DNA from 2 places in the Exiguobacterium sp. s152 genome. Region 1 is predicted to be linked to the other one. Evidence: predicted binding sites of a transcription regulator. Region 1 holds the regulator's gene; the other holds the start of a gene.

Region 1 (10,743 bases):
TGAGGTGGCATTGATGCCGCGACACTTAAAAGTTATGTTTTTGTTCAGTCTCTCATTCGGGATTCTGTTCACTGTCCTCGCCTACTACTCGGTGCAGGAGTATGGCTTCAGCTTCTGGACGTACTTCATCATCGCCGTAGCAGCATATGACTTCTTCAAGGTGTACCAGATTTTAACACTCGCCCGAAAAGCAAAAAAAGAAAAGACCGATAAATCGGCATAAAAACATCCCAAGCGGACTCGCTTGGGATTTTTCATAGTCGAATCACATTTGAAGTATCGATCAACGCATCTTGATAAGCGCTTCGCATAAATAGGCCTCGAAGCGTCAATAACACACCAAGGACAAGATAAAACGTCTCGAGTAACGGTACCGTTGGCTGATCGAAGAAGAAGACACCGATGATGAATGCGAGCATGAGCGCGACAAAAACGAACGTCATCAATTTCGAGTTTGCCGAATCGCGAATCATTGCGGCTTTCTGTTTGTCTATTCGATCTAATTTTTGTTCGTAATACGTCGCCATCGTCACCCCGAATCCGGTGACTGCGCTCATCACATATTCACCGTGCCATATACCTATCCCGAGCAACATGGACCACAGGATTAATAAAACGATGAACCATTTTTTAGTGAGTCTCATTCTTTACCTCTCTTCTATAGTTTGAGCGGTGTTTCTAGCTTAATCTATGATGACATCCTGACAAAACTCAAGTCTCGTTCCGCTCCTGCTCGTACATATGTATCTCATTCATTAAAAATAACCCTTTTGTCGCAAACAAATACGTCAACGCGGTCAGTGCGAGCTGTTGTGTCGATTGGGTCACACGAGTCGCATCAAACCCAATTAAAAAGATTACGACAAACAAAATGACGGAGACCAGCCATGTCTTCTCACTCGAACGCCAAAACAGGTGCTCTCGCGTCGATGACGGATACTGTCCGGCCTTTCGTCGATGCCACCGATAAAACAACACACTCGCTATGAGAAACAACAAATGCGAGGACACCCCAAACAGGACGGCCCCGGCTACTAAACCAATACTCACCGCTACTGCCATGTTACGTCCGTTCATCATCTCCCCTCCTCTGTTCAAACTATACGAAGAAAGATGATAGAAGTTTCATTCGCTTTTGAAAAAGATATCAATCCGCGTATATTTGATAGGTAAACTATCAAATAAGGAGAGATACGATGAAGAAAGCATTTCTCGCGATGGTCGCTTCCCTGTTTCTCGTCGCCTGCTCAAACGAAGACGACCTGTCTACATACGACGAGTATGGCGTGCTCGAAGAGACGATCGAGATCGCACAGTATGAACCGAAAGTCGAGACGGACAACGACGGCAACCGTGTCATCTTGTTCTATGCAGGTGAAGGCGTCGCCTATAAGAGCGTCTATGTAAAAGACGAGCGTCACCTGAAAGTCATCAGCACGGACGATGAGGCCCCGCTCTATAACGGCACACTGTAAAACCCAGCCCCCTTCGCGCGAAGAGGGCTGTTCTCAATTCTCATAATGAATCTGTTGGTGGTGTTGTAGCCGATACGCAATCAATTGCTCACTTTCTAACGGTTCATGGAACAGTGACACGGCCGTGATTTGGTTGTTGTCATACGTCCGATAGTAATAGATACCATCATCGACGTTACAACATGAGGAATAGATCGTGTACTCGTACGTCCCGTCCCAAGCCTCGTTCAAGCCCCGCGTTTGCATTACCGTATCCAACAGTTTGAAAAATTGACCGACCGCGGACGCCTCGGTCGGTTCGCAGACCGAGTTGAAGGTAGCGAACGTTGCCCGGACGAAGCGCGACGTCGACGATAAGTCACCCGGCAAGCCTTGTCCGCCTAAACCGAGACAATAGGCATCGAGGTTCAATGTCGGCGCGAACGTATTGGCCGGCAGTTTCGTCGAGACGTGCCGATAATCATTCAGATTGAACAGCTGATACTCGAACGACGGATTGTTCGTCAAGACGCCGACTGGATTGTCGTACATTCGCAACCCGTCCGCCATCGGCTCGACGACAATCGAGGCATCTCTGTCGGCGATGATCCAGTGTAGCGGATGAAGCGGGAGAGCGTCACTGAAATTAAGATTAACCAGCTGAATCGTCGCCAGTCGCTCTTTCACTTCCTCGATTGTCGCGCATTGCCCGAGGATCCACGGAATGAACTCGAATGGAGAGATGTTGTCTCTTCCGTCGACTTCCGGCTTGAATACGGCATTCCCTGGGAAGTTCAGCCCGGCCATGCTGACCCCTTTTTCATTCGTCGCCTCGTAATAGAGCGGGTAGTCTTCCACGACGGTCGCCATCCCGATCATCGCGTAATGGTTAACGTTCTCGCCCATCCGTCTGAAGTTAAACGGATAGTGTCGGGGGGTGATCGTCACTTGCTCGTGATAGGACACGTTCAAGTCTAAGTTTCTGCCGAAGTAGTGGGCGTGCGGAGCGTACGTGATTGCTGTACACATAACAAAACTCCTTCCGATCCAATGCAGACAATAACAGCACTCTTTGTCCTATTCACGTTTTCGTCTGACATCAACCATAAGCAAAGAACGATGAGGCGTGTGCCGCATCGTTCTTTATAATTAATTCAGTTCGGTTTCGACCGTTGTGTCCGGCATGAAAAACCAAAGTCCAATGCCTTTTAATCCGAACACAAGCGCCAAGGTAAAATATACAAATGATTCAAGCGGATAACTCATTGTGTCGACGATGAACGACACGAAGGAAGCAATGACCAAAGTGACGATGATGATACGTAAAGCGAGCTCATTCGCCTCACGTCCAATGGCTTGACCGACTTTTTCATCGTGGGCAAACGCGATGTCTCGACGCCACGCATAAAAGAACAGCGCAGACATCATGACGGTCGTATCCGGCACCTCGCCAAACCAAATATCCCCAATCACAAACCCGAGCATGGCGAACATTCCGAGCTTCAGTTTATCCCTTTGCTTGAGTGATGCACGGGGCCACAGTGATTTTTTCATAACACAATAAACCCGACCGTCAACACACCATATAAGAAACCGAGCACGATCACACTGATGGCGATTGATTTATATTGCGGATACTTATGTAAGACGACCGCTCCGGCGATCACGTGAATAAACGCGACGATGAACGTCACAATCGCAAAACCCATTCGGTTGTTCCTCGCTTCCAAAAATAAATAATAGAAAATCATGGGAATTCATCCGTTTCCCGGTACAATAAAGACTGCATTCATTATATCAATTTTTGGAAAGAAGGCACATCACATCATGAATTATTCACGTATCGATTTATCGACAGAGGAAATGCTCCTCGTCAACAGCGAAGTCGAGAAAAAGAAGCGCAATCTCGTCGTCGCGTACTTGCTTTGGTTCTTCCTCGGCGGTTTCGGCGCACACCGTTTCTACTTTAAAAAGACAGGTAGCGCCCTTGGGATGCTAGCTCTTACGGTTGGTTCAATCATCCTTACCGTCGTCTTGATTGGTTTCGTTGGATTGTTCGTAGCAGGCATTTGGGCGCTCGTCGACGCGTTCCTCATGCCAGGCTGGCAACAACGCGAAGTCGAAGCGATCGAGCGCGAGACGATTGAATCGTTGAAGACTCGCTCTGAGCGTCAAGCTGCCTTTTAACGACCAAGACGGTCACGCCAACGCGTGACCGTCTTTTCTATTAAAAACTATTCTCTTTCAAGTAGAACGCAAAGTTCCGGTGCTTCCGTTCTTTCGTCGCGTAATGAATCCATAACCACGCGAGCGACTCGAGTTCTCGCGCCAGTTTCAAGTGACGCAGCGTGTGGGCGTCGAAACCAATCTTCGAGGCAAGGTCTTGAACGGCTCGGACCGACTCTTGCTCGTCTCCGGCGATGAACATCATCGACATGTTCGGATTTTCCAAGTTCTCGACGCCGGTCTGATTGAACGCCTTGACGATGCGGACGTGTGGCGCAAGTTTTTGCAGATGCTCGGCCCCCGACTTCCCTTCCGGCCGCTCGATCGAATCAAACTCTTTGGCAATCGGATTCGTCACATCGATGACGATTTTATCGTCCAAGTCCCGAAGTGATTGAATCAAATCAACGGCTGCCGCGAACGGTGTCGTCAATAACAAAATCTGTGCGTTCGACGCCACTTCTTGGAGCGACATCGTCCCTTCCCGTTCTGAACGTGTCCCATACAACACTTCATAGCCGACGTCCTCGAACTTGCGCCCGAGCGTCCGTCCGACTTTCCCTGCTCCTAAAATACCAATCTTCATGTAGTCCGACTCCCCTTCACAGTTCTTCGTCTGCGTGCCGTAGCCTTTCTCTTACCCCTTCCCCGGCTTCAGACGAAAAAAAACCTGTGTGCATTGTACGCTTGCCACCAATTTATATGGTAAAATTTTCATATCATAGTTGAGATGGGAGCCACGCTTATGCAACGTCCGCTTCGAAAATCTGCCACGAACCGCTCACTCTTCGGTGTCTGTGGCGGGATCGCTGAATACTTCGACCTGTCCCCGCTTGGTGTTCGTCTGCTTTTTTTTATCGTACCGGGGAACGTCCTCATCTATATGATTCTCGCCAACTCGATGAAGGACGCCCCACGCTATCTATAAAAAAACTCGGAAGCCGCGGCTCCCGAGTTTTTTTATGCGTTGACTTTATCTTTCATCGCCGCGAGCGCCCCACTGTTGATGAAGTGCCATGGCTTGTTGTAGTGCGGTTGGAAGAAGAAGTCGACATAGGCGAGCTCTTCAACCGTCATCTCGTTTTGGATGGCGAGCGACAACGTGTTGACCGCTTGCGTCATGTCCGCTTTCGAGAGGACTTGTCCGCCGACGACGCGGTGTGTGCCGACTTCATAGACGAGTTTGAACTGAACCGGTTCAGCCGTCGGCATGAACTCCGGACGGTACGCATCCTCAATCACAACACTCTCAACGTCGAGGCCGAACAGTCCAGCTGCTTCTTCTGTAAGTCCAGACGAGGCAATGTTCCAATCGTAGAGACGGAGACCTGACGTTCCTTGCGTCCCTTGATAACGGACACGCGGTGCGATCAAGTTCTCGGCGACGAGCGTCCCCATGCGGACGGCGTTCGTCGCGAGCGGGATGTAGGCATGTGTGCGCGCCGGGTTGTAATAGACGGCACAGCTGTCACCAGCCGCGAAGACGTCCGGGTTGCTCGTGCGCATATATTCGTCGACGATAATGGCGCCGTTGCCGAGCATGTCGACTTGGCCTTGAAGGAGTCCCGTGTTTGGGCGGAAGCCGACACAGAGGATGACGAGGTCGGCCTCGAACTCACCTTTATCGGTCACGACGTGCGTGACGTTTCCATCTGTCCCACGGAACGCTTCGACCGTCTGGCCGAGTTCGAGGTCGATGCCGCGTGACGTCATGTCTGCCTCGAGTTGGTCTGTGAACGACTTGTCGAGATACTTGTTCAAGATGCGGTCGGCACTATCGATGAACGTGACGTGTTTGCCGTACACTTCGAACGCCTCGACGAGCTCGACACCGATATAGCCGGCACCGATGACGGCGATGTTCGTCGCGTCTTTTGCCCGCTCGATGATGCGTTGGGCGTGGCCATAGTTTTTGCAGAGCTCAATCCCAGTCATCTCGATGCCAGGAAGCGTCGGGACGATCGGCCATGAACCAGTCGTCACGATCAAACGGTCGAACGTGTCATAGACGTCTTCTCCCGTGTCGAGGTTTTTCGCATGGACCGTCTTCGCTTCCGTATCGATGTTCAACACGTCGTGCTTCATGCGCATCGTCGCGCCGAGTTCTTCGAGCTCGGTCGGTGACGCGTAAAAGAGCTCTTCCGCACGTTTGACGACACCGCCGACGTGGAGGGCGATCCCACATGAGAGGAAGCTGACGTTGTCGTTCCGCTCATACACCGTGATGTCGAGATTGTCGTGCTTGGCGAGTAATCCTTTGACTGCTGCTGTTCCTGCGTGTGTACATCCGATGACTGCGATTTTCATATGGTTGTCTCTCCTTTGAGTGTTAGGCAAGTTAGCGTTTGTGATAAATATCACATTTGCTTTCTGAACTTAGTGTACTATTTCACAAGAAGGTTTGACAATCCCTTTGCTCAATTTTTCACGTAATTATGTCTAAAGTTTGAACGGCTGGTGTGACAACAAAAAACCGCTCCGCAACCGGAACGGTTCATTCATGAATGGGTCGTGCGTCTTGCTTTAAACCAGTGGTAAGTGACGACGCTGATATAGGTGAGGAGGCCGATCACGTACAGACTGAAGCCAATCAAAATCCAGCCCAGCGCGTCCCAACCACGGACGAAGACGAGTCCGATGATACACGATACGTACCCCACGACGAGCAATGTCAACGAGAAGGCGAGTCTCCGCTTGAATCGCGACTTCAGAAAGTTCAGCACGGCAATCAACAAAATTGTCGTCAACACGCCGATGATGATGAGTTCATCCCCGTAGTACTCCCAAGCCATCGCTTCTCCCCCTGACTGATGTTTAAGTAGTTTTATCGTATCACGTGGGTCCAATGTTTATCTTGTTGTTAAAAACATTTATTCCCAATCACAAAAAAAGCATCGTCCCGTTAAAGAACGATGCTTACTTCTCATTCATTTGTTTCATCAAATCGACTTGCTCTTTCACCATCGCCTCTTTCTCACGTCGGAGCACGCCCCGGTACGTGATGCGTGAAATCGATAAACTGATCTCATACAAGAAAAAGAGAGGCAGTGACACCATGAGGTGCGACGTCAAATCCGGCGGCGTGATGAAGGCCGCGATGACGAATAAGGCGAAGTAGGCGTACTTCCTGATTTTTGAGAGGAAGTACGGTGTCACGACACCGATGCGCGTCAAGAACATCGTCACGACCGGCAACTGGAACAACAATCCGAACGGGATGGTCAGTTGCAGCAAAAACGTGAAGTAGTTCGACGCCCCGATGATTTGCGTCAGACCGAGGTCTTGCCCGAGGTCCGTCGAAATATCGAGGACGAGCGGGAACAACCAATAGTAGGCGAACGCGAGACCAATCAGGAACAAGATGAAGATGATCGGGATATACGCGAGCGTCGCTTTCCGCTCATTCGGATGCAGACCAGGTGCGACGAACGCCCACAGTTGATACAGTAGAAACGGACCGGACGCGACGAGCCCGATGACGAGCGCCAAGTTCAAGTAAATCATGAGCGGGTCCGCGACCCCAAAGGCGTTCAGCTCGAGCCCTCGTTCGACGAGGTCCGCCTGCAGATAGGCGAGCACGTATTTGACACTCGGCAAAGCAATCAAAAAGAAGGCAAAGACGACAAATGCCGACAGCATCAGTCGTCTCCGCAGCTCTGTCAAGTGATCGGACAGCGCCCGCTCTTGATCAGGTTGATGATTCATGATTACTGCTCTTTCTTCTCAAGTTCTTTCTTATCTTTCTCGTCATGTTCATTCATCATACCGTTCGTGGCATTTTTAAACTCACGGAGCGTTTGACCAGCGGCGCGTCCGAATTCAGGCAATTTCTTCGGCCCGAAGATAATGAGCGCGACGATGGCGATAATGAAGATACTTGCGCCGCCTGGAATACCGACGACGAGCAACGATGATAGTAATTCCATTATTGATGGACCCCCTCAGCAGATGGATAGTGTTGCATAAAGTAAATGAGCGACTGGAGTTCGATCGACAAGTCGATGTGGTGGACGCGGACCGTATCCGGCACAGTAAGTCTGGCCGGTGTGAAGTTCAAGATGCCGCGAATACCGAAGCGGACCAAGTCGTCCGCGACCGGTTGCGCATAGGCAGACGGCACCGTGAGAATGGCGACGTCAATCTTGTTCTGTTTCATGATCTGTTCCATCTCATCGACGTGATGAATCGGGACACCGGACATCGTCGTGCCGACTTTTGTCTCGTCTGCGTCGAACCCGACGACGATATGTGTGTTATTGTTTTTAAGGAAGTTATAGTTGACGAAAGCTGTCCCAAGATGACCAACCCCGACCAAGGCGACGTTCGTAATCTCGTCCTGATTCAGTGTCTTACGGAAAAAGTCTAACAGATACTGTACGTTATAGCCATATCCCTTTTTCCCGAGCGCACCGAAGTACGAAAAATCGCGACGGATTGTGGCCGAATCGACCTTGACCGCCTCGCTCAGTTCAGCAGAAGAGACACGCTGTTTTCCTGATGAATGTAGGCTTTGGATAAACCGATAGTATAGTGGCAACCGTTTGGCTGTCGCTTGCGGAATCTTTGGTTCGTTTTGACTCAACGGAAAGAGCCTCCTTTTTACGACGCGTTTCAAACGAATCTAATTTCATACACCTTGATTGTAAACGAATTCACATGACCACTCAATGAATATACCTGAAATGGGGAAGAAATAAAGTATACTAAATAGAGAGAAAGGGGTTTTTTCACTTGATCCTACTGCAAGTCAATAACTTATCGAAATCATTCGGCGTCGAGCCGATTTTAGAGAACGTCAAACTAGAAATTCAAGAAGGCGAACGTGTCGCCCTTGTCGGCCGTAACGGTGCCGGCAAGTCGACATTGCTTAAAGTCATCGCCGGGGAATACAACTATGATTCGGGCGACATCATGAAGCCGAAAGATGTCACCATCGGCTATCTCGCCCAAGACTCAGGGTTAGAGTCGAACGAGACGATGTGGAACGAAATGTTGACTGTCTTCACCGATTTAATCGAACAAGAAAAGACGCTGCGCCGCATGGAGCAAGACATGGGTTCCGAGCGCATCTTGAACGACCCGGCCGCCTATGAGCGCCTCTTGTCGTCTTACGATGAAGAACAGCATACGTTCAAAGACCGTGGCGGCTATCAATATGAGGCGACGATCCGCTCTGTCCTTCACGGGATGCGGTTCTATCCGGACGACTTCGAACGCCGCATCGATACGCTCTCCGGCGGACAACGGACACGCCTCGCCCTCGCGAAAATGCTGCTCCAGAGTCCAGACCTGCTCATCTTGGATGAGCCGACGAACCACTTGGACATCGAGACGCTCGGTTGGCTCGAGAAGTATTTGAGCGGCTATAAAGGCGCCGTCCTCATCGTCTCCCACGACCGCTACTTCCTCGACCGCGTCGTCTCGGTCGTCTATGAGTTGTCGCGCCACCGGAGCCGTCGCTTCGTCGGCAACTACACGAAGTACCTTGAACAGAAGGCTGCCATTTACGAGCAAGAGAAGAAACAGTTCGAGTCGCAACAAGAAGAGATTGCCAAGATGCAGGATTTCATTCAGCGTAACATCGCCCGGGCGACAACGACGAAGCGGGCCCAGAGTGTCCGTAAACGGCTCGAGAAAGTCGACCGGATGGAAGCGCCGGACGGTGATGAGCGCAGCGCCGTCCTCTCGTTCTCAATCAAACGTCAAAGCGGGAACGACGTATTGAGCGGCAGCGACCTCGCCATCGGCTATGAAGAACCGATCGCCCAAAATCTCCGCTTCCAATTGCAGCGCGGCGAATCGGTCGCCCTCGTCGGCCCGAACGGAGTCGGCAAATCAACGCTCCTGAAAGTGTTGACGAAACAACAGCCGCCCCTTACCGGTGACATCCGCTACGGCACCGGCGTCGAAATCGGCTACTACGACCAGGAGCAACAGAACTTGTCGGACGCCAACCGTGTCATCGACGAGATTTGGAACGACTGGCCGCTCATGCGCGAACAAGAAGTGCGGAGTCTGCTTGGACAGTTCCTGTTCAGCGGTGACGATGTCATGAAACGTGTCCATGAACTGTCGGGTGGTGAACGGGCCCGCTTGACGCTCGCGAAACTAAAGCTCGAGCAACCGAACTTGCTCATCTTGGATGAGCCGACGAACCACTTGGACCTCGATTCGAAGATGATTCTCGAGAACGCCCTCGTCGACTATCCGGGCACAATTCTGTTCGTGTCGCACGACCGCTACTTCATCGATCGGCTCGCGACGCGCGTCTTAGAGATCACGCCGAACGGCATCGACGAGTATCTCGGCGATTATTCATATTACGTCGAGAAGAAAGAAGAACTCGAAGACCTGGCCCGACTCGCCCGCGAAGAGACGAAACAAGTCATCGTCAAGAAGCAGCGCGCCGACAAGGAACAGCAACGTGAGGAACGCCGGATGAAACAACGGATCGAGGAAATCGAGCTCACCATCGAACAACACGAGGCCCGTCTCGAGGAAATCGAGCAGCTCTTGTGTGAACCGGACGTCTTCAACGACTTCGCTCGGGCACAGGAACTGTCGACCGAGTCCGATGCGACGAAAGAATCGATCACGGCACTGTATGCAGAATGGGAGGAGCTCCATTCATGATGCGATTCCGTGCGATGCGAATCGAATGGATGCATGCTTTCCTGACCGGTCTCGCCTATATCGTGCCGACGGGGACGGAATTCGTATCCGAACTGATTCGTGGGGAGCCGACGGTCGTCCCGTCGTTCCTGTTTTATTTCTTGCCGGTCGTCATCGGCTTCATCATCCAGACGTGGAGCGGGATTGTGATCAGCTTGTTGAGCGGCCTGCTCATGAGCACGCTGTTCATCCGCCTCGTCGTCTGGCCGGTCGATGTGACCGTGCACAGCTTTTACACCCCAGGCTCAGTGTGGGGACACTTCTATCAGTCAACGCTCCTCATGTGGCTGCTCGCCCTGCTCGTCTTCATCGTGAGTTGGGTGAATATGTGGCACAAACAGAACAAACATCATCCGGACGTATAAAAAAGGGAAGCCGTCTCCAAGTTGGA
Region 2 (10,743 bases), on a different contig from region 1:
GAAGGGGCGGTTGAAATCACCCTTGAAGAAATCTCAATAGAAGACGGCTTTATTTCTAGTGTTGTCGGAACATCCAGGTTTTACGATGAGAACCGGATGACCATCGCAGCCGATAATCGTTTCCTCCCGGTACGTCTTGGGACATACGAAACGATAACCGAAGATGGTCAGACGTACACGAACGATACGGAACGTCCAGGCGTGTATGCCTATGACACCGAAGAGAAGCGTGTCGTCGAGTTAAAAGCTGAAGGGGATATGTGGGGCGCAACCGTCTATGAGGATCAATTAATCGTCTTGCAGGAAGATGGGACCGAATTCGTTGTCGACTTGAAGACTGGAAAGCAATCGACGCGACAAGTCATCGATGGTTCGGTCGGCACGACTTGGTATGTCGATAACCAACTGTATCATATTCGCCCGACGAAAGAAGGGGCCGTCATTGACGTCTATCAAGATGGAAAAGCCATCTCGAGCGCTGTCGTGAAGGCGACGAACGATGCGGCGAAAGCGTTGGTGTCCAACACGAAATATTATCTACAATAACAAATAACCGAGAGGCGACCGCCTCTCGGTTATTTTGATGGTTTCGGGACGATGACCCCGTCTTCTAAATCGAGCAACATGTCAATTAGTTCCGCACAGAACTCTGGGAACTGATCGAGGAACGCACCCGGACCGACCTCATCGGTGAAGTCGATATACAGGTCCGATACGTTACCGGCCATTTTCGCCGGAAGAGCGAGGAACGCCGACCCGAAACGCCAGCTACCTCGGATATCGAGCAGCTTGCCGAGCATGATGTCACCGACCTCACGTTTTTCCGGGAGATTGACGCGATACGTCTCTTTCGTCTCCCAGTCGCGCAGTCCTTCCTCGGTCACTTCAAACACCGAGCAACGCGGGACCGCCAAGCCACGGAGCGCGTGATACAAGGCAGGGGACATGTCGGCTTTTTGATCTGCCAAGTAGCGGCCGTGCGGTGTCATCCCGTCCTCGTCCGTCTCGAAGAAGACGGCCCAGTCGATGAACAGGTCGCGGAATAGCTCGGCGTCTTTCAACTGCCAGGTGCCTTCCGAGGCGATCTCTTGAATATAGTTCGTCCAATGTGTGCTGCGCGCGAGCGCGGCTTGCTCATACAACTTTTTCAGCTCGGCCAGCAATTCGGACTCTTCTACAAGCAAAGGGAATGGAATTACTTTCCGCTCTTTTTTCATCGGCGCGGTCCTCGTTTGTTCGCAGGACGCTTCACGACCGGCGGTTTATCCTCGATCCGTTTCTCGATGACGTCGCCACGATAAATCTCGAGTTCTTTCAATTCGACGCCGAGTTGGCGGGCGAACGATTTCAAGTGCGTCAAGTCTTCATCCGTCACGAGCGAGAGCACGGTCCCGGCCGCATTCCCGCGTGCCGTCCGGCCCGAGCGGTGAATGAAGTCGTCAATCGATTCTGGCAAATCGAAGTGGACGACGTGCGTCACTTCTTCGATGTCGAGACCACGGGCCGCGAGACCTGTCGTGATGAGGAGCGGATAGTCGCCTTTACGGAATTCGCGAAGCGTTTCGACACGTTCACGTTTCCCTTTTAGACTGTCGAGCATCCGGTAGTTCACTTTCATTTTATCGAGTTCGCCTCTGAGTGGTGGCAAGAATGAGCGGTTGTTGATGAAAGCGAGCGCTTTGACACCGTTGACGTGTGACAAACGACGAAGCAATTCCGGCTTGTAGCGGCGTGTCGTCAACATGTAGCCGTACGTCACTTGACTGCTCACGGCTCGTTCGATTTTCACGTGTGCCGGCTCCTTCAAGAACGGGGCCGCCCATGCTTGAAGCGTGTCTGTGAGCGTTGCCGATACGAGGGCGATTTGATGTTCGTGCGCCGTGTGCTTGATGATGCGTTCGGCGGCTTCTGTCAATCCGCTGTCGATGATTTGGTCGGCTTCATCGAGGACGATCGTGTGCGTCTCATGAAGCTTCAATTTTTTCTTGTCGATCAGTTCGACGAGTCGGCCTGGTGTCCCGACGATCAAATGCGGCTTTTTCTTTAAGCGATCGATTTGACGTTTCAATTCGACACCGCCAATAAATGAAGCGATGCGGACATCACCTTTCTCGGTAAATCGTTGCGCGACTGTTTGAATCTGCATGACGAGTTCACGCGTCGGCGCGACGATGACGACTTGAATTCGGTCGTTCGATGCGTCGATTTTTTCAATGGCGGGTAACAAATAAGCAAGCGTCTTCCCGGTACCTGTCGGCGCTTCAATCGTGACGTCTTTACCGTCCAACAGAAGCGGGAACGCTTCTGCTTGGACCGGCATTGGTTCAGTGAAGCCAAGGCGATCCCAGGCTTCGTTAATAAATGGTTTTGTAAAGTTCATATCATTTCTCCTTATCGTGGGGCAAAAACAAAGGAAGCATAAGTGCTCCCTGTTTTAAATATAGCGAACATGTTCCGTGTCTTGGTCGAATGAAGAGCGAAGTGTCTGTGTGAACGTCTGTCCGTCCTCGATGAGTTTGATATGCACATCGATTTGGTCAGCCGACGCCTCAACGCCTTCAACGGTGAAGCCTTGATAGACACGATACTGCAATTCTTTCGTCAACCGTTCGTATGAGGCGAGCTCTGGATATGTCGCTGCCACGTCAATCGGGCGCGAGATGAGCGCAGCGAGCAAGTTATCGCGGTAATCGATAAAATCCTCGTTTTCGATGTCGTCGTCAAACCGAATCCAAAAACCTGCGTCTTCAAATTCTGTGATAAATCCATCACGTTGTTCACCGTTCGCTTCTACTTTAAGGGAGATGCGGTCACCGGCTTTCAAGTCGTGATCAGCTGTCAATAATTCGTACGTCATGGGAAGAACCCCTTCCTCTTCTACAATGTTCTGCCTTCATTGTGTCCGATGTAAGGCAAAAATTCAAGTTCTATCCCTGAGTCGTGATATACATCACACTAAAAACTGTACAAATCGTCACATCCGAATTCAGATGATACAGAATCGACTTGAATCGCGTCGTGACGTGATTTATCTGTTTCATAGTTAATTAGAAATACGTTATAACAGAATTTAAAGCGCTTACAAAAACGGCTTCACGCCAACGTTCATGAGATTGTTACAACTTTCACAAGAATGTAAAACATAATGTTCACGTTTTCACGTACACTCAACTTATAGAAAGCACGCAGTTATCTCAACTATGAGGAGTGACCCACAATGGCAACCGAAATTAAATCAGCCTGGTCAGGATTTGTACCTGGGCAGTGGACGAATGAAGTGAACGTCGGTGAGTTTATCCGTTTGAACCGACATGAGTACACAGGAGACGACCGTTTCCTCGTCGGACCGACCGAAGCGACGAATCGTCTTTGGGCACAAGTGATGGAATTGACGAAAGAAGAGCGCGAACGCGGTGGTGTTTGGGCAGTCGATCAAAACAACCCATCGACAATCGTCTCGCACGGACCAGGATACTTAAACAAAGAGCTGGAGAAAGTGGTCGGCGTTCAAACGGACGAGCCGTTCAAACGTTCGATTCATCCAAACGGCGGGATCCGGATGGTCGACGCTGCCCTTGAGTCATACGGTTTCGAGCCGAACCCCGAAATCACAAAGATTTATTCGGAAATTCGCAAAACGCATAACCAAGGTGTCTTCGATGCGTACACACCTGAGATGCGGGCGGCGCGGAAGTCAGGGATCATCACAGGTCTTCCTGACGCTTACGGCCGGGGACGGATTATCGGCGACTACCGTCGTGTTGCCTTGTACGGGTTAGACTTCTTGATTGCAGAACGTAAAAAAGACTTGGCGAACCGTGGCGGTTTCTTATCAGAGTCAGATATTCGGACACGGGAAGAAATGTCTGAGCAGCTCCGGGCCCTCCAAGAGTTGAAACAACTCGGTGCGGCGTACGGGTTTGACCTCGGCCGTCCGGCGGAAAATACACAAGAGGCGTACCAATGGGTATACCTTGCATATCTCGCAGCCGTCAAAGAACAGAACGGCGCCGCGATGTCACTTGGACGTGTCTCGACATTCCTCGATGTTTACGCAGAACGTGATATCGAAGCAGGTCGTTTGACCGAGTCAGACGTTCAAGAAATCGTCGACCACTTCATCATGAAGCTCCGAATCGTCAAATTCTTGCGCACGCCTGACTACAACGAATTGTTCTCGGGTGACCCAACGTGGGTGACCGAGTCAATCGGTGGGATGAGTGAGGATGGTCGCTCGAACGTGACGAAGAGCTCATTCCGCTTCTTGCACTCACTCTCAAACCTCGGGCCAGCACCAGAACCGAACTTGACGGTGCTTTGGTCGACGAAATTGCCAGAAGGATTTAAACAATATTGCGCGAAGATGTCGATTGAGACGTCTGCGATCCAATATGAGAACGACGACCTCATGCTTCCAGAGTTTGGCGACGACTACGGCATCGCCTGCTGTGTGTCACCGATGAAGATCGGGAAACAGATGCAGTTCTTCGGTGCCCGCGCCAACATGGCAAAAGCACTCCTTTACAGCATGAACGGAGGCCGCGATGAGAAGAGCGGCGACCAAATCGCACCGGTTTGGGAGATGAACACCGAAGACGTGCTCACGTACGACAAAGTGTATGCCGACTTCGATCGGACGCTCGATTGGCTCGCCGAGCTCTACGTCAACACGCTCAACGTCATCCACTTCATGCACGATAAATATGCGTACGAACGGATCGAGATGGCACTTCATGACCCAGAAATCCTACGGACGATGGCATGCGGAATCGCCGGTCTCTCGGTCACAGCAGATAGTCTGTCAGCCATCAAATATGCGACCGTGAAACCGGTCCGAAACGAGCAAGGCATTGCTGTCGACTTCGAGACAGAAGGCGACTTCCCTAAATTCGGAAACAACGATGACCGTGTCGATTCAATCGCCGTCGAACTCGTTGAGTCGTTCATGGAAAAAGTGCGTAAGCATAAAACATACCGCGACGCGCTCCATACGCAATCGGTCTTGACGATCACATCAAACGTCGTCTACGGCAAAAAGACAGGGAACACACCGGACGGACGTCGCGCCGGCGAACCGTTCGCACCAGGTGCGAACCCGATGCATGGCCGCGATACGAAAGGGGCAGCTGCGTCGCTCTCATCAGTCGCGAAACTCCCGTTCGAACACGCGCAAGACGGAATTTCATACACGTTCTCAATCGTACCGAAAGCGCTCGGTAAAGAAGAAGTGGCCCGTGAACTCAACTTGGCGGCGCTCCTTGACGGTTATATGGGCGGCGAGCATAAAGGACATCACTTGAACGTCAACGTCTTCAACCGTGAAACGTTGCTCGATGCGATGGAGCATCCGGAAGAATATCCACAGCTCACCATCCGCGTCTCTGGCTATGCGGTCAACTTCATCAAGTTGACGCGCGAACAACAAATCGACGTCATCAACCGGACGTTCCACGGTTCATTGTAAACAAAGGCTTGGCAGCCTTCACTCGAGGGCCGCTCATTCGTTAGGAGGTCATTTCGATGACAATGGGATATGTACACTCGGTCGAATCGTTTGGAACCGTTGACGGCCCGGGAATTCGTTTTATCGTCTTTTTACAAGGTTGTGCGCTTCGTTGCTTGTATTGCCACAATGCTGACACGTGGGATTTCAAAAAGAATAACCATCGTTCGGCCGAGGACGTCATTCAAGAAGCGCTCAGCTATCGTCCGTTCATGGAAGCGTCAAAAGGCGGCATCACGATTTCTGGGGGCGACCCGCTCGCGCAGCCAGAGTTTTTAGAGGCGCTCTTGCGTGAAGCGAAGAAACACGGGCTTCATACGACACTCGACACGTCCGGTGCACTTCGTCCCCCTAACTTGGATGCAATTTTAGACCATACGGATCTCGTGTTGCTTGATATCAAACATATCGACGATGACATGTGTAAGAAACTGACAGGACGGAGCAACGTCAACACGCTCGCGCTCGCTGAACATTTATCCGAGCGCGGAACGAAAATGTGGATTCGCCACGTCCTCGTCCCGGAATGGACACTTGATGAAGGAGCGCTCCGCCGCACGGCAGCGTTCATTCAAAAGCTCGACCACGTCGAGAAAGTCGAAATTTTGCCGTACCATGAGATGGGCGTCTATAAATGGGAGGCGCTTGGTCTCGACTATCCGCTCAAAGGAATTAAACCCCCGACGACGGAAGAAGTCGAATGGGCGGAAGGGATTTTACAAGGAACCGTTTAAAAAACTGCGCAGACCGTCATGGTCTGCGCAGTTTTTGGATTACAAATGTTTTTGACTGACGTGCTGACGGATGGCGGCCTCATCGAGCGGACGTTTGGCGACGCCGGTCTCGACGGCAGCTTTGGCAACCGCGACCGCCACGGCCGGTGCGATTCGTTCATCGAATGGGCTTGGGATGACGACCCCGTTCGCCAAATCTTCTTCGGTCAATAAATCGGCAATCGCGTGGACGGCCGCTTCCTTCATCTCCTCATTGATTTCGCTGGCGCGAACGTCAAGTGCGCCCCGGAAAATACCTGGGAAGGCGAGGACGTTGTTCACTTGGTTGGCGAAATCGGAACGGCCGGTCGCGACGACACGCGCCCCGGCTTTTGTCGCGAGGTCTGGCGTAATCTCCGGAATCGGGTTCGCCAGAGCGAAGATGATTGGATCGACGGCCATCGAGCGGACCATGTCTTCCGTGACGGCCCCGGCCGCCGAGACACCGATAAAGACGTCGGCACCTTGAAGCACGTCGGCGAGCAATCCTTCGTGTTGCTTCCGATTCGTCGCTTTGGCGATTTGATCTTTGAACGGGTTCATCCCCTCGACGCGTCCTTCGTAAATCGCGCCTTTCGTATCACAGATGACGAGGTCCTCGACACCGAAACGCTTCAACAGTTTGGCGATGGCGATGCCCGCGGCTCCGGCGCCGTTCATGACGACACGGAGTTCAGGCATCGTTTTATCGACGAGGCGCAACGCGTTGACGAGACCGGCCAAGACGACGATGGCCGTCCCGTGCTGGTCGTCATGGAAGACAGGAATCGGGAGCGATTGTTTCAACCGGGCCTCGATTTCAAAGCACTCGGGTGCTTTAATGTCTTCTAAGTTGACGGCACCAAACGTCGGTGCGAGCAGTTCGACCGTCCGGACGATTTCATCGACGTTATGCGTATCGAGACAGATGGGAAACGCATCGACGCCGGCGAAGCTTTTGAACAAGACGGCTTTTCCTTCCATGACCGGCAGTGCGGCTTCTGGACCGATATTGCCGAGACCGAGCACGGCGCTCCCGTCCGAGACGACGGCGACCGTGTTGGCGCGGAGTGTGTAGTCATACGAGAGCTCTTTATCTTCAGCGATGCGACGGCACGGTTCGGCGACGCCAGGCGAGTAGGCGAGGCTGAGCGCTTCTTTCGTGTCGACATCGACTTTCGGTGTCGTTTCCAATTTTCCGTGATGGAAGGCATGCATCTCGAGTGCGCGTTCGTTCAATGTTTTCATAAGTCTCTCCCTATAATTAGCGATTTTAATCTGTGACAATACGAGTCCATTGTAACGGAGAAACCGCTTACTTTCGAGGGTTTTACCTGCATTCGGACGAACTATTTCTGAACGATTGTTCACAAATGTCGGATTGCTGATAGGAGTTGATGCTAAATTTCGGGAAATGACAAAGGAGCCACAATATTTCTGTGACTCCCTTTGTAGATTAAGCTTTCGTTTTTCGTTTCTTCTTCTCGGCGAGACGAGCCGCTTCCGCTTGTCGTTTTTCGGCGTAGCGGAGTTCGCGCTCGAGTTTGACGAAGCTTTGATAGCGTTTCGCATCGAGCGTTCCGGATGTGATGGCGGCTCGGACGGCACAACCCGGTTCGTTGCCGTGCGAACAGTCCCGGAACCGACACGTCTCGGCGAGCGCCTCGATATCCCGAAACGTATCGTCGAGATGATCGGCACCGTCCCAAAGGCCAAATTCACGCATCCCGGGTGTATCGATGACGAACAAATCGTCAATCCGGAAAAGTTCGCGATGCGTCGTCGTATGCTTGCCGCGTTCATCGCTCTCGCGGACGGCCTGTGTCTCGGCGACGGTCGTCCCGGCGAGCGCGTTCGTCAGCGTTGATTTCCCGACACCAGATGAGCCGACGAGCACGATGGTGCTTCCGCTCGGCAGTGCGGATCGCAACGCCTCGACGCCGTCACCAGTGACTGAACTGACAGGGAAGACGTCGACCCCAGGCACTGTCAACGTAAGTTCGTCGACAAGTGCATCTGCGTTGTCGACTTGGTCCGATTTCGTCAAGACGATGAACGGCGTGGCGCCGGTTTCCCACGCGGCGAGCGAGTAACGCTCGAGCCGACGCAGATTGAAATCGTGTCCGCACGCCATCGTGATTAAGATGAAGTCGACGTTCGCACAGATCAGCTGTTCGCGCGTCTCGTTGCCGGCGGCTGCCCGTGATAGGACAGTACGCCGTTCAAGGAGACGTCGAATTACGCCTTGACCGTGTTCGCGAACGGTGAACTCGACGAAGTCACCGATGACCGGGTAGTCGCGCTCGCTTTCGGCCTCATGTCGAAATTTCCCGGTGACGCTGCACGTGTAAGCTGCATTTTCGGTCGTGACCGTGTACATATGTTGGAACTGTGCCGTGACACGCCCCGTTGTGATTGTTGTTTGATTCAAATAGAATCCTCCTCTTAGTGATGGAGGACAGTCGCCCTCCGATTAGCTGACAAGGTATATACTGCGTTGAATACGGTACTCATAAAACATCATCCTTTCATTGTTCGATGCCTCTAGTATAGCACAGGATTTGAGAACGCTATCATCTCAGTCTACAGACCGAGGGAAAACGGGCCTTGCGCTCGTCGCGCTATAAAAAATAACGTATTATGATAAGAGTGTACTTAACGAGGAGGGATGATAGATGAATCGCCAGGTGAAACAAGTGTTGTTCATCGTGGCCGCGATCTCTTTAGTTCTCGTTCTAATCGGCTTTTTACCGAATATGATCATGTTCGGTTTGGGGGCGCTCTTAGCACTGTGGGCTGGAGTCAGATTCATGGCCGTGACACATGTCGGCGCAAAAATCGGTTACGGCGCGCTTGCCTTGATCGGGATCATCACAATTTTATCGAATATTTGGGCGTTAATCGGGATTGTGGTGGCATGGGTATTGTTTAAAGGGTATATGATGTATGCCAACCAAAAACAAGACGTCGAGATTTTGAATGCGGACGGCTCGCGTGCGAACCGGAGCAGCTTTCAATCGTTTGATCAAGTGTGGCAGAAGTTTGTAAACCGTCGCTAAGCTTCACAAGGAGGATATTATGATGAAAACACCATTTGACCAGTTTCGTGATTTAGCTAACGAGTTGACGAAAGAATTGTCGAAAGAGATGAAGAAGTTCCAAGATAAAGAGGGTCCACGTTCGGCACCGCGTTCAAGCGGGGAGGCCGAGTTGAACCGTCACATCCGTGGTGCTGAAAAAGAAGCGATGTCTGTCGAACGTCTCGTCGAACGTCAAAAAGCGCTCCTCGATGAGCTGGCGACAAAACGTGATGACGCTAAACTGATGGCGGATAAGCGTTACGAGCAGACCGAGCTCGCCAAACAAGCGGGCGAAGAAAAACTCGCGGAGCGGGCCGCACTCGAGTCGAAGCATTACGGTGAGCAGTATCGTTACTTTGAAGGGTTGCTCGACGAAGGAGCGCGTGAACTCGACGCCCTCGAGCGCCGTGCCCTCGAGATGCGACTGAAACTCGATGAGATGCAAAACAAACGCTATGAGTTCGCGATGCGAGAAAACCTGGATTTATTGAAAGGTGCGCTCGATCAAATCTTCGGAGCGGAGACGTCGAAGACTCATCCGTTCACGGAAGAAGAGAAGAAGCAAGAACCGGCCGCTGAAGAGAAAATCGATGCAGCGGATGAAGATGATTTCGAAGCAAAACTAAAAGAACTTGAGCGTCGTTTCAAACAAGACTGACGCAACGGTTCAGCGATGGTCCGGCGAATGAGTTGGGCCATCGCTTCTTTGCTTCATTGTACATACTGTCAGAGAGGGGGAAGCAACGTGGAACGTTGGAACACACGCCAAATCATCGGATTCATGATTATTTTGTTTGCCATTGGACTATTTATCGATATCGTGACGGGTGGAAACAGCGTCCTCTTCAGCATGGTCGTCCCGTTATTGTTGCTTTATATCGGACGGCGCTTCAGCCGCAAAGGCAATCAGCCGGTCAGCTATATCTTTTACGGGATTGGCGGCATCATGCTCGTCGGACTCATCTTTTCGTCGGCGGCATTTGGTTTTGTGTTGTCGGGCTTACTGCTCATGTTCGGCTATCGGTTGTATAAGAACCGTCCGCTCGAATCGAGCCGATTTAAGTCACATATTCGGCAAGAACAGGCGTTTACGTTCGGGACGAAAGAAAGTGGTCACTACGTGCTCCAAGACACGAATGAATTTTTCTTGTTGCGTGACGTCGAACTCGACTTGTCACGCGCGATTATCCCGGAAGGAGAGACGTTCTTACTATTGAATGGACTCGCTGGAGACATCCGGATTCTCATTCCGGCCGGTTACGACTACTCGATTGACGCCTCAATCGGGTTCGGTAAGATTCAAGTCGACGAATCGAATTATTCGCCTGTGTTCAACCGTCGCTTCTATACGGCATCGGACGATTACGCATCGGCGACACGAAAAGTCCGGATTCATATCGTGCTCATG

Evidence for each region. The regulator Rex, encoded in region 1, represses fermentation and respiration genes when NADH is low (regulators of the CRP and FNR family bind a similar motif). The targets are predictions, from matches to a motif close to TTGTGAAATATTTCACAA.
Region 2: a site for Rex is predicted at 3,114-3,131, ahead of pflB (formate C-acetyltransferase). Genes of this name have one in related genera too.

Annotation. Positions count from the first base shown of each region.
Region 1 covers NZ_JACSLX010000009.1:7,732-18,474, reverse strand. The annotation lists gene KNP72_RS13370 (YdiK family protein) at 14-223, shown strand; gene KNP72_RS13365 (hypothetical protein) at 255-644, opposite strand; gene KNP72_RS13360 (hypothetical protein) at 712-1,077, opposite strand; gene KNP72_RS13355 (hypothetical protein) at 1,197-1,475, shown strand; gene bsh (choloylglycine hydrolase) at 1,509-2,483, opposite strand; gene KNP72_RS13345 (hypothetical protein) at 2,604-2,948, opposite strand; gene KNP72_RS13340 (hypothetical protein) at 3,005-3,163, opposite strand; gene KNP72_RS13335 (TM2 domain-containing protein) at 3,282-3,641, shown strand; partial or broken gene KNP72_RS13330 (NADPH-dependent F420 reductase) at 3,682-4,269, opposite strand; gene KNP72_RS13325 (PspC domain-containing protein) at 4,426-4,608, shown strand; gene KNP72_RS13320 (FAD-dependent oxidoreductase) at 4,641-5,987, opposite strand; gene KNP72_RS13315 (YesK family protein) at 6,179-6,472, opposite strand; gene tatC (twin-arginine translocase subunit TatC) at 6,597-7,385, opposite strand; gene KNP72_RS13305 (twin-arginine translocase TatA/TatE family subunit) at 7,388-7,606, opposite strand; gene KNP72_RS13300 (redox-sensing transcriptional repressor Rex) at 7,606-8,262, opposite strand; gene KNP72_RS13295 (ABC-F family ATP-binding cassette domain-containing protein) at 8,412-10,313, shown strand; gene KNP72_RS13290 (hypothetical protein) at 10,310-10,717, shown strand.
Region 2 covers NZ_JACSLX010000005.1:127,989-138,731, forward strand. The annotation lists gene KNP72_RS10680 (hypothetical protein) at 1-546, shown strand, start outside; gene KNP72_RS10685 (hypothetical protein) at 576-1,217, opposite strand; gene KNP72_RS10690 (DEAD/DEAH box helicase) at 1,214-2,380, opposite strand; gene KNP72_RS10695 (hypothetical protein) at 2,435-2,857, opposite strand; gene pflB (formate C-acetyltransferase) at 3,218-5,464, shown strand; gene pflA (pyruvate formate-lyase-activating protein) at 5,521-6,237, shown strand; gene KNP72_RS10710 (NAD(P)-dependent malic enzyme) at 6,277-7,503, opposite strand; gene rsgA (ribosome small subunit-dependent GTPase A) at 7,712-8,686, opposite strand; gene KNP72_RS10720 (lmo0954 family membrane protein) at 8,931-9,314, shown strand; gene KNP72_RS10725 (PspA/IM30 family protein) at 9,337-9,993, shown strand; gene liaF (cell wall-active antibiotics response protein LiaF) at 10,081-10,743, shown strand, end outside.